2 regions of the Flavobacterium sp. PL02 genome follow, and region 1 is predicted to be linked to the other one. Evidence: riboswitches for the same ligand, from Rfam matches in the RefSeq annotation. Region 1 holds a riboswitch; the other holds the start of a gene.
What was found. A riboswitch is a leader RNA that binds a small molecule or an ion and turns the genes downstream of it on or off. The one in region 1 is predicted to bind cobalamin.
Positions count from the first base shown of each region.

Region 2: linked by a shared signal. The riboswitch ahead of SHI72_RS14680 (TonB-dependent receptor) and the one ahead of SHI72_RS08045 (TonB-dependent receptor plug domain-containing protein) in region 1 are both predicted to bind cobalamin.

Region 1 covers NZ_JAYGJP010000002.1:30,923-36,822, reverse strand. Annotated here, with positions in the region: gene SHI72_RS08050 (YncE family protein) at 1-45, opposite strand, end outside; gene SHI72_RS08045 (TonB-dependent receptor plug domain-containing protein) at 50-1,912, opposite strand; cobalamin riboswitch at 1,940-2,175, opposite strand; gene cobC (alpha-ribazole phosphatase) at 2,254-2,790, opposite strand; gene SHI72_RS08035 (adenosylcobinamide-GDP ribazoletransferase) at 2,775-3,572, opposite strand; gene cobT (nicotinate-nucleotide--dimethylbenzimidazole phosphoribosyltransferase) at 3,618-5,297, opposite strand; gene cobU (bifunctional adenosylcobinamide kinase/adenosylcobinamide-phosphate guanylyltransferase) at 5,367-5,876, opposite strand.
Region 2 covers NZ_JAYGJP010000004.1:307,404-313,303, reverse strand. Annotated here, with positions in the region: gene SHI72_RS14680 (TonB-dependent receptor) at 1-2,030, opposite strand, end outside; cobalamin riboswitch at 2,147-2,358, opposite strand; gene SHI72_RS14675 (GNAT family N-acetyltransferase) at 2,698-3,540, shown strand; gene SHI72_RS14670 (DUF1810 domain-containing protein) at 3,860-4,321, shown strand; gene SHI72_RS14665 (hypothetical protein) at 4,779-5,159, opposite strand; gene SHI72_RS14660 (hypothetical protein) at 5,166-5,516, opposite strand.

The DNA of each region.
Region 1 (5,900 bases):
AGAGCTTATGATTATAGCTAAAAATAGTTTGTTTAATTTTTTCATTTTTTTAAAAGTTAAGATTTATATATACTGTGTAATTTCTTCCAGGCATTTGTCTGCTAATAACTGGCTGATAATTTTCATTCCAAATATTTAGTATTTGAAATCCAAGTTTGTAGCTATTCTTTTTTCCTAAGTCATAATCGATTCCTAGATTACCAACGCTATAAGGTTTTACTTTGGTAGCAGGATTGTTAAAAGGAGTGCTGTAAACATCTCCATTATATAAATATTGAAAATAAGAAGAAACTTTTTTCCAATTATAAGAAACAGATCCAGTTAATTTATGATAAGGAACATATATAAGTTGTTTGTATAATAGTTCTCCTTTAATTAATTGTTGGCTTTCAGAAACGGTATAGGCATAAGTTCCGTTAAGAGTCAAATTGTGATTTTTTATTTTTGTTCTCCATTCCAAAAGTACTTCGGCCCCATAAGCTCTTACTTTGCTTGTGTTTTCTGGAGACCAAGTATCACCTCCGCCTTCAGAAGGGATCCAGCGTAATAAATCTTTAATAGAATTATAATAAGTAGTTACAGATAATGAGAAGTTTTTTGTAAAAAATTCATTACCGATTTCTCCCTGATAAGAAGTTTCAGGTTTTAAATCAGGATTACCGCTTCCTTCCCAAAATAAATCGTTGTAAGTAGGCATTCTAAAATTCTTTGAAGCGTTTAATTTGATACGGTAAAAATCAGTAAATTGATATCTTGTTCCTAAAGAAAAGAGAAAAGGATTTCCGTAATTATCTGTTAATTCCTGACGAACACTGGCTGTATAATCCCATTTGTCAGTTACAGAGTGTTGCAATAATAAACTAGCAGATCCTATTTCTCTACTTACATTGTCAATACTAGATCCATGTCCTTTATTACGATTGTAATCAATAATAGTATTCAGTTTGATTTTATCATTTACATCAAAAGCCAAATCATATTTAATAATAGAAGTTTCAACCTTTCCATAAGTGAAAAAATCTGAGGTAATATTTGGGTAATATTTATAAGATTCTCCGATATGTGCCACTCTTAATTTAGAAGTGAATCGATTAAATATATTCTCCCATTCTAAAAGATTACGGGTATTGAAATCATTGTATTTTGTTTTGGTTCCATTAGGAGAGGTCAAAGAGAAATGACGCTCTGCATCATAAAACTGACTGTATAATTTTAAGGTGTTTTTAGAGTCGATTTTATAACCAAAAGTTGTATTCATACTTGTGTTGTAGTATTCTCCGTTAAGGTTTTTTTGATCGCTTTTTCCAGGATATTTAAAATCATTTTCAGAACTGTTTCTAGAAATACTAACCTGAAGGCTATATTTTTTTGATGAAACATCAGTACGATAATTTACACTGTAAGTATCATAACTTCCTGCACTAAAAAATAAATGATTTGAAAAATTGTTTTTAAAACTCAAATCATTGTTAAGGTGAATGCTTCCACCAATAGCGCCACTGCCATACAGAATACTTCCTCCTCCGGATTTTACAGCAATAGAATTGAAATCTCTTGTTCCAATTGTATTAAAATCAGCTTGACCTAAAAACTGTGAATTAATATTTATTCCGTTCCAGATGACAGCCGTTTGTGCACCAGTAGTTCCTCTAAAGGATGGAGCAGAAGTCATACCCAGGCCATTTTCTTTAAAGTAAATAACAGTATTATAATTTAAAAGGGAAGTTAAAGAAGCCTGATTTCTATTAATAATAGAGTCATTAAGTACCTGAACCGATTGTGAGTCTGAGTATTTTTTGAGGTTAGTGTCGGAAACTATAACTTCTTTTAATTTTGTTATAGAATCATTTTGTGCCAAAAGGAATTGGCAAACTAAGAGCGAAAAACAGATGTAAAACTTTTGTAATGTCATAATTTCTAAACTCTTTTTCCCGAGAGTTCGATATTTGTTAACAAAGGCAGGTCTCCTGGCTTCGCGTCTTGTTGTTTCCCTTCCCGTCCTAAAACAGTGGTTTTGTAGTTAACAACGAGCATCCCTTACAGGACTAAGCTTACAGTTGCGGGTACAGCTCAAGATTTTCGAATGTTGATTTTGATGTTTTCAATCTTCAATTACTTGATTCCCTTTTAATGTGTCTCAAAAAATATAGCACAACCTTAATGAAAGTGCAAATATAAAGTTAAAAAAGCTTATAAATCAATTCTGTTTGATTATTTAATACTATTCATAAACAAAACAAAAGTTGATTTTATTTAGATTTCGACTTTAATTACTTGTCCAAAATCGACTTTGTTTTGGAAAGCATCTTTAAGAGGAAGAGAGTTTAAAAGACATAATATGCTTCTTATTACTCCGGCATGTGCAACAATAATTGCCTTTGACGGTTTTTTAGCAAGTATTTCGTTTTCTATAAAATGAGTGACTCTTTCATGTAAATCGATGAAAGATTCTCCGTTTGGAACTCGAATATTTACGAAATCTTCCATCCACGGATTTAAATCATTTGAAGAAATTTCATCCCAATTTTTCATTTCCCAATCACCAAAATCCATTTCCATCAAACGTTTGTCCTCTTTGTAATTTAAAATTTTGGTTTCTTGTTGGATATGTTTGGCAAGTAACACACAACGTTTTAATGGACTCGAATATAACAATGCATTTTGAGGTAATTGCTTTACAATGTTTTCAAAAATCAAATCATAAGGTTCGGCAATATTTACATCAGTTTGACCGTAGCAAATTCCTTTTTCGCAAACAGTTTCAGTATGACGAACTAAATAAATTTCCATATTGCTATAACACTTAAGTAAAAAATAACTTCGCAAACTTGTTGTGTTGCGCCCAAACAATCTCCAGTATAACCATCAATCCATTTTTGGAAATAACGTGCCAAAAAATAACGTGTTAGGAAAACTGGAATTAATACTAAAAGTAATTGATATTGAAAATAAGAAAGAACCAAGAGAGGTAATAAACCAAAAAAGAAAGAACCTAAAACTTCTTTCCAACTAAAGCTTTTTGCAATAGGTTTGCTTTTGCTTGTAGCATCTTCACGAGAGTATTCATGAGTAAATACAATACTTATTGCGGCTAAACGGCTAATAGAATGCCCAGCAATAAACAATAATAAAATAGTAATTACCGATTGCTGACTTGTAATCGTTTCTATAGTTACTAGTTCAGAAAGTAATTGGAACTTCAATAAAAATAATAATACAACACCAATGGCTCCATACGCACCAATGGCACTATCTTTCATAATGAGTAAGATTTTTTCTTTGGTCCAACCTCCGCCAAAACCGTCACAAACATCGGCAAATCCATCTTCATGAAAAGCTCCTGTAGTCAAGATACCGGCAATCATTCCTATAATTATTGCTGCGGATGCTGAAACTAAAAAGGAGGCACCATAAAATGCTAGAAAAGAAATTCCTCCAACAATCCAACCAATCAAAGGGAAATAACGGCTTGCTTTATTAAGGTAATCAGGATTATGGTCGATATTTTTAGGACAAGGAATTCTTGTGTAGAACATTAATGCAGTAAAAAATATATGGAGCTGTTTTTTCATTTAATGATTTTGTTTTTTTAAGAGAATTACTGAAACTAAAAACTTTTATTTTTTACTAATACCAGCATTCTCAAAAGTAGCCATTTCGTTTAGAAAACCAGTTGCCGATTGTAATATAGGCAACGCAACTGCACAGCCAGTTCCTTCACCTAAGCGTAAATCGAGTTGTAATACCGATTTGACTTCAAGATAATTTAACAGTTTCTGATGTCCTTGTTCGGCCGAAGAATGACAGAAAATAGCATTCTTTTTAATATCAGGATTTATTTTGTAAGCAACTAAAAAAGCTACAGTACAAATAAAACCATCTACAAGAATAAGCATATTGTTTTTATAAGCGGCTAACATTCCGCCAGCCATTTGCATGATTTCAAAACCACCAAAATAAGCGAGTTGCTGTTTTAATTCGGCTTGACCGGAATAATTTTCGATAGCTTTTTTAAGGGTTTTCTGCTTCTCAATTAATTTAGCATCATCAACTCCAGTTCCTTTCCCCACACATTCTTCTATAGAGAAACCCGTTAAAACACTCATCAAGACAGATGCTGTAGAGGTATTCCCAATACCCATTTCGCCAAAACCAATGCAATTACTTCCAGTTTTTGCAATAGAATCAACAATTTCTGAACCTTTCAAGAAACACAATTGTAATTCGGTTTCGCTCATTGCGGGAGCGTGTAAAAAGGATTGAGTTCCTTTGGCAATTTTAGCATTAATTAAATTCGCATTTGTAGGGAAATCATAATTTACACCAGCATCTACGATAGAAAGTTCAATTTTATTTTGTTTACAAAAAACATTAATTGCTGCACCGCCTTCTAGGAAATTACCAACCATTTGGCGGGTTACATCTTGCGGATAGGCACTCACACCATGATTGGCAATACCGTGGTCTGCTGCAAAAACAACAATGTTTGGTTTCATAATCTCAGGTTCCAGAGTTTGAAAAACTGTTCCAATCTGGAATGCCAGCTTTTCTAAAATACCTAAAGCTCCAATAGGCTTAGTTTTTGAATCGATTTTATGCTGTAGCGCTTCTTTAAAAGAGCTTTTAACTTCGACTTTAGGTTTATTATCAAAATCTAATTTCGGAATAAGACTCTCATTTACAGTTTTGATTTCGATACAATCAAAAGTTTCCGATTTTTGCTTCCAGTTTAATTGCTGCAACATCGGCTGATTGTTGTAGTTTGTCGCAGGTTTACCAATACAGAAATAACCAAGCGGTTCTATATTTTCAGGTAAATCAATTATTTTCTTAAACTGATAATAATTTAAAATAGAAACCCAACCCATACCATAACCTTGCTCCGTAAGTGATAACCAGATATTTTGGGCAGCACAAACCGAACTAAATTTTACAGCTTCATTACTACCAACAGTTCCTATAGTAAAATTGTTTAGCACCGAGCGGTCATAAGCAATTATCATCCCGATAGGAGCCTCTTCTATAGCTTCCAACTTCAAGGATTTATAGCGTTCTTTTTGCTCCTCGTCATCGGTTAATAACTCCGCTTTTTTATTATAATCCAAAAATAAATCTTTGATAGCTTTTTTAACTTCATCCGATTTTATGATGTAATACTTAGTTGCATCTGTTAAACCCACCGAAGGCGCCCAATGTCCAGCTTGTAAAGCATTTTGAATAACTTCATCAGGGACCTCGTCATTAGTAAAATGGCGTGTATCGCGGCGTGATTTTAATATATCATCTAAATAGCTCATGTTTTTTCTTTTTAAGAGGTTCAAAGTCGCAAAGGTTCAAAGCCCAAAGCTCACAGCCCATGGCCTCAACTATCCTTTTATTGTAACGGGAATTCCCGAAACCATAAGTACAACAGTATCGGCATTTTTAGCCAAAAACTGATTCATCCAACCTTGTAATTCTGTAAATTTTCTTCCTACGTGCGTATCAGCATGAAGTCCCATTCCGATTTCGTTAGTTACAATTATCAAAGTAGAATCTGGCTGATTGGCTATTTTTAGAAACTCAGCTTTAGCTTCTTCAAGAGATAATGCAACATCATTTTTTGTATCTACAAAAAAGTTAGTTAACCAAAGCGTTACACAATCAATCAAAGCTACTTTACCCGAAAAATCAATTTCGCTCAAATGTTTTTCCTTCTCAATATTTGTCCAGCGTTCGTCGCGTTCTTGTTGGTGACGATCAATTCGATTCTGGAAATCTTCATCCCATTTTCGAGCTGTTGCCACATACATTGGTGCATTTGTAAGTTGCAAAGCCAGTTCTTGTGCATAACCACTTTTCCCCGAACGCTCACCACCAGTAATCAAGTAAACCATCTTTTTTTAATTGTTAGTTGTTAA
Region 2 (5,900 bases), on a different contig from region 1:
ATAAATTTCATTGTACGTCCCGGCATCGGATAATTGTATATAACCTCATACTGCTGATTAAGTACATTGTTTACCTCTATTGTTCCTTTTATTAAATATTTGCTTAAAGCAAAAGACTTTTGTACTGCTAAATCGTGTGTGTACCAAGGCTGAATTTCATTGATTTTGATATTGTTGACATTACCATTATATCGTTTTCCTACATAAACAAAACTGTAGTTAAAATTCCAGGTTTTATAATCAGCATTTAATATCCCAGAACCACTATGCCACGGTGTATAAGGAATCTGATCTCCGTAAGAAGACAATTCTAAACCTGCAAATTTTGTATAATCTCTACTTTCAGAATAAGTGTAGGTAAGATTTGTAGCTAAGTTTACATTACCAATATGCATTCCTATATTAAGAACAGATTCTATTCCTTTTCCTTTTACTTGTCCCATATTGGTCATCATCCATCTGAATAAATTTCCTGTTGGAGCAGCCACAATTTTATCTTTGGTATTGGTATAATATCCATCAATCTGAATAGAAAGTTTGTCTAAAAAAGCATTGTTTACAGGTAAATTATAAGTAAATCCAACATCGTACTGATTCATATATTCGGGTCTCAAAGTACTAGATCCGACCATGGTATAATACAAGTCATTAAAAGTGGGCATTCTGAAAATACGTTTTGCAAATGCTCGTAAATTAAAATCGTAGTCTTTAAATGGTGTATAACCAAGGAATAATGCAGGAGTAAACTCTTTTTTGTCGGGAGCTTTTGCGTTATAGCGCACTTCTTCCTGAACATAAGTACCCACAACACTACCTAAAGCTTTAAATTGCCCCAGTCTGAAGGAACTTGCCAAAGAAAATAATGCTGTATAGCGTTGCGGAAATGAAAATTGGGTTTGAATGCCTTTTCTTGTAGCATTTAGTTTATTGTATTGAAAATCTGTAGATAACGAAACATCCCATGTAGGTAATATGTTGTACATATTTACTGCCGAGAAATATATTTCTTGTTGGTAATAACTATCGTCAGATTGTGCTCCTTCGGTTACTGTTTCTCCTAAAATATGGGCAGTATCTCTGGCAACATAATGTGTATAATCATAAGCATATTTTGCCTTTGCCTGAAATTTATATTTTTTTGTAAAATCCTTTACTATAGATGCCTGTGTGAAAAAATTTTTATCGTACTGTCTAAATCCGTCAGAAAACTTATTTTCTACAATTGCTCCCGGTGCTCCCCTATCCGAATCGTAATAATAAACTTTGGCATCCCAGGAACCATTATTTATTTTTCCGTAAAGTCCAGATTCAAATCTGAATGCTTCAATATCACTATTATGTCTTGTTGCAGTAGTATCGTAGGCTACAGTACCATCCTGATTGTTTCTTTTGTATCTAAATTTATATTGACCGTTAGATTTTATATATTCAGAACTTACGCTCATGCTTACTTTATTACTAAGCTTTTGTTCCCATCTAAAAGACGGATCAAAATAATTTATGGTCATGGTTTTAAACCGCACCAATAAATTAGTTTTTTTATCTCCTTCAAAAACGGGACGTTTGGTTCTTAAATAAATGGTAGATGCTGCTGCAAAGTCTTTTGCAGACTGAAAGATTTCACTTTTCTGACCGTTATACATGGTAAGAGATTCCATGTCGTCTAGGGAATACTTACCCAAATCAGTAACTCCGTTTTGCGCATTACCTAATTGGATTCCGTCATAAAAAACACCTACATGGTGCGTTCCCATATTACGGACATCTACAGTTTTAAGTCCGCCAAGACCACCATAATCTTTAATCTGGACTCCGGCAAAATAACGAAGCGCATCGGCAACATTATGACTGGCAAGATTTTCTAGTAATTTCCCCGAGAGGCTTTGCACAGGAATTACTTCCTGGTATGGTTTTGCCTTAAGAATTACTTCTTTTAGTTTGCGAATGCTATCATTGGTTGCTTGCGAATGAAGCAAAAATGGAGTAAATAAGATAAAAACGAATAAAAGCTTTTTGTTTGTATTATACATCACTAAATAAATTATAAAAACTTTTCGCGATGTAATAATCAAGAAGCATAATAAGAAAGTCCCGCTATAAAATAACAGGCTAATTTTCTTGTTCTTCAACTTTATTCCTCGAAAGTTTTAAACTATGTGATTTTGGCAGGTCTCCTGACTTGTTCTATCTTTAAACAACCTTCTCATCCCGAGAATCGGGACAATGGCATTAGTAACGTTTAAAGACTTATTATAGAACTTACAGTAGCGGGTCTGTTCAGGATTTACACCTGATTCCCTTTTAACTATTTCTTCTTAAAATTTTAAGAAAAAGTAGACCAAAATTTTGAGCAAATATATAACATAAGTTTATGAAAAAAAGTTCTTATTTAATTTAATTACAATTAAGACAATAAAACAAGGGCATAATCTGCTAATTTGATAATTTTCATTTATATCCAATAAATTTAAAAATATGACAATATATCAGTTTGAAAACTAGACGATTCTTGTAAAAAAACAATATCTCGATATTTCGACATCCATTTAGTTACCTCCTATTTTTTAATAAAATCTAAAATAGTTCATCATTGTTTTTTACATAAAATGTATATTTGATTTTCTCTATTTCAATATTTAGAAAGCCTTTATAAATTAGAGAAACTCAATCTTAAACTCAAAAAAATTAGCATAAAAAATGGAAGTAAAAAGTTTAGAAAACATTGATATTAAAGATCTATTAGCGGTTATTAATTTATCTTTTTCAGATTATATCGTGCCTTTTAGTCTTAATTTAGAGCAACTTAAAGCTAAGATTTCTGCCGAAAATATTAAATTAGATTTGTCTATCGGAGTTTATGCTGAAGATAAATTAGTTGGATTTATGCTGCATGCTTTAAATACTACAAACGAAGAATTTGTTGCTTATAATGCTGCAACTGGTGTTGTTCCAGATTATAGAGGAAAAGGTTTAGTTGGTAAAATGTATGATATTTTAGTGCCGAAATTAGAAAATCTTGGCGTAAAGCAAATGGTTTTAGAAGTTATAGAAGGAAATCATCCTGCAATACGAGTTTACGAAAAGATGGGTTATACAATACATAGAAAACTAGATTGTTTTAAAGGTAAAGTACCGGCATTAGATATAAATCCTAAAGTTGATATAAAGAATCTTAAAGAAACTCAATGGGAATTGTTTAAATCTTTTTGGGATATAGAACCTTCATGGCAAAACGATATTATGGCAGTGAGCAATAGTATAGAATTTAGCCAAATTCTTGGAGCTTATATAGATGCTGAATTGGTAGGTTATGCAATATATAATCCTACATCCAAAAAAATTAATCAAGTAGCTGTAGCTCCTAATTATCGTCGTAAAGGAATTGGTACGAGTTTATTTAATCATATTAACAATGCTGTGGATCAAAATGAATTATTAGTATATAATGTTCAGAATAGTTCTGCAGAAGCAAAAGGATTTATAAAAAATTTAAATATACCATATACAATTTCGCAATTTGAAATGAAAAGGAATCTTTAAGTAAAAAAGAAATACAAATTTTCGGTTGTAAAATTAATTAGGCAAAAGAATTAGTGACAATTAGTGTAATTCGTGTTTAAAATTGATTTATAATATTTGAACCTAGACGAAAGTTTACTAAAATTTGATTTTTTTTTATAATTTTTCAGCAGAATTGTATTTTTAATTATATCAGTTATTTGGAGCTGTTTTTTATAAAATTTTAAGTAAGATTATTACTCAACTTAGTCATAAAACTCACATAGTCTGAGTCTTCCATTAGGAAGAACCTATATTTTTTAGTATTTTTGCACCCTTTTTTACACAATATAATACAACAATGGCACATTCAAACAATGATTTAATCCGTTTTTTAGAAGCACAAAACCAGCTGTATCTTACCGCTCTTTCTGAAATTAAAAAGGGGAAAAAAGAAACCCACTGGATGTGGTTTATTTTTCCACAAATTACGGGTTTAGGCACTAGCGATACAGCCAATTTTTATGCTATTACCGATTTAAAAGAAGCTACAGAATTTGCAGCACACCCAATTTTAGGAAAACACCTTGTTGAGATTTCTGAGCTTTTATTGACTTTTAAAATGAAATCAGCAGAATCACTTCTGGGAGAGTTAGATGCTAGAAAATTACGTTCTTCGATGACTCTTTTTAGTTTAGTAGAAAACTGCCACCCTATTTTTCAGGAAATATTAAATGCTTTTTTCTCTGAAGAACAAGACCCACGCACCTTGTCCATTATTAATTCAATTATAGAGCAATCTATTGAAACAACTACGCTGTAATTATACAGTAATGTAATAGATTATTTACTCAAAAAAAGACACTACATTGTATTTGCTTTCGCAAATCGGTAGTGTCTTTTTAGTTTTGTTAATTAGTAAAGAAATTCATCAATAAATTCGTTTTCTTCATTGATATATAGATAATATGAACTAACATTTACGTCATCATCTTGGTGATGAAGTTCTAATCTTATTTCGATACATGGTGTCGGAATGAATTCATGATCAACTAATATTGAGATTGATTTATTTACAATCTTACTTATGTTGTCTAAATATTCTTTATCAATATTATAATAATATTTAATAGCTAAATTATAAAACTCTTCTTTCTTATCTTAAATGTCTTTATAGGAGTCCATGTTATGTATTATTAATGAAATGTAAAATATTCATTCTTTTAGTATTAGTAATAGTTACAATTTCAGAAGTACTAAAATTTATTATTATTGATAATTTATTTTTTTGATCTCTGTATTAGCTCCTCAAAGTACACATTATAATCAAATACTTCTTTGATCTTGTTGTCTTTGTATAAGGTAATATATGCTTGGTCTTTAATTTTAACTATAGAATCCCCTACTTCTACTTGATCCCAAAAATAATTTTCTAAGGGAACAACATTTGTACTTGTGAGTTTTAGCATAGGAGTACCGTGTTGTGCTGAATCAACATATTTTTCAGCTACAACACCAGAATATGACTCTCCTTCTCTATTTTTAAGTACTCTTTTATAAAAAGCTTCATTCCCAGAAAGATAATTACCTATAAAAATGAACACACCTACTAGTATTGCGAAAGCCATTAATCTAAGTATTTTTTCTGTTTTTTCAGACATATTCATTTATTTGTAAATCTTACCTTCACACTCAAAATTAAAACTCATAACAGTATCTTTTTTATGAATACTAAAAATTAATTCTCCTTTCTTTTTTATTATAGTATCACCAATAGTAATATCTTTTTTATAATTTGACCACCACATATCGCTTATATTAGAATTACAATCGTATTCTTTTTTAGTTACCGGATTTATTCCTTTATAATCAAATCGAGAATCAGTATCGCTCGGAATTTTTTGTACGATTAAAAGACATTCATCTACTCTATAATATTCAACTGTAGAGTAGCAATCTCTAATCGGACCACAAGAAAATATGCATAAAGACAAGCAAAATAAAATTGTATATTTCATGTTTTTAAAATGTTTTTTTTGGTATTGATACCTCCAATTACTCTAATATATCAATATAATATTGATTGGTAATTAGTTAATTGCATTTATAAAATATATTATACAGCATATGTAAAAAATGAAAGACGGTATTACAAAATAAAAAGCTTTAAGAGGTTTTTTAAATTTATTTTTAAGATAAAATTGAAGCACTTTTATTGCTAGTATTAAGTTAATGATGAAAAGAGGCAAGTGAAAAAAATATGATAGTATAACTTTTGATCCTCTAATATAAGTACCATAACTATTAATTCTATTATCTATCATAATAATTTCCAAAATTAGAAGGATTATTAGAATAGTAAATGAAATGTAGGAAGTTCTTAGTGTTTTATTTTTCATATA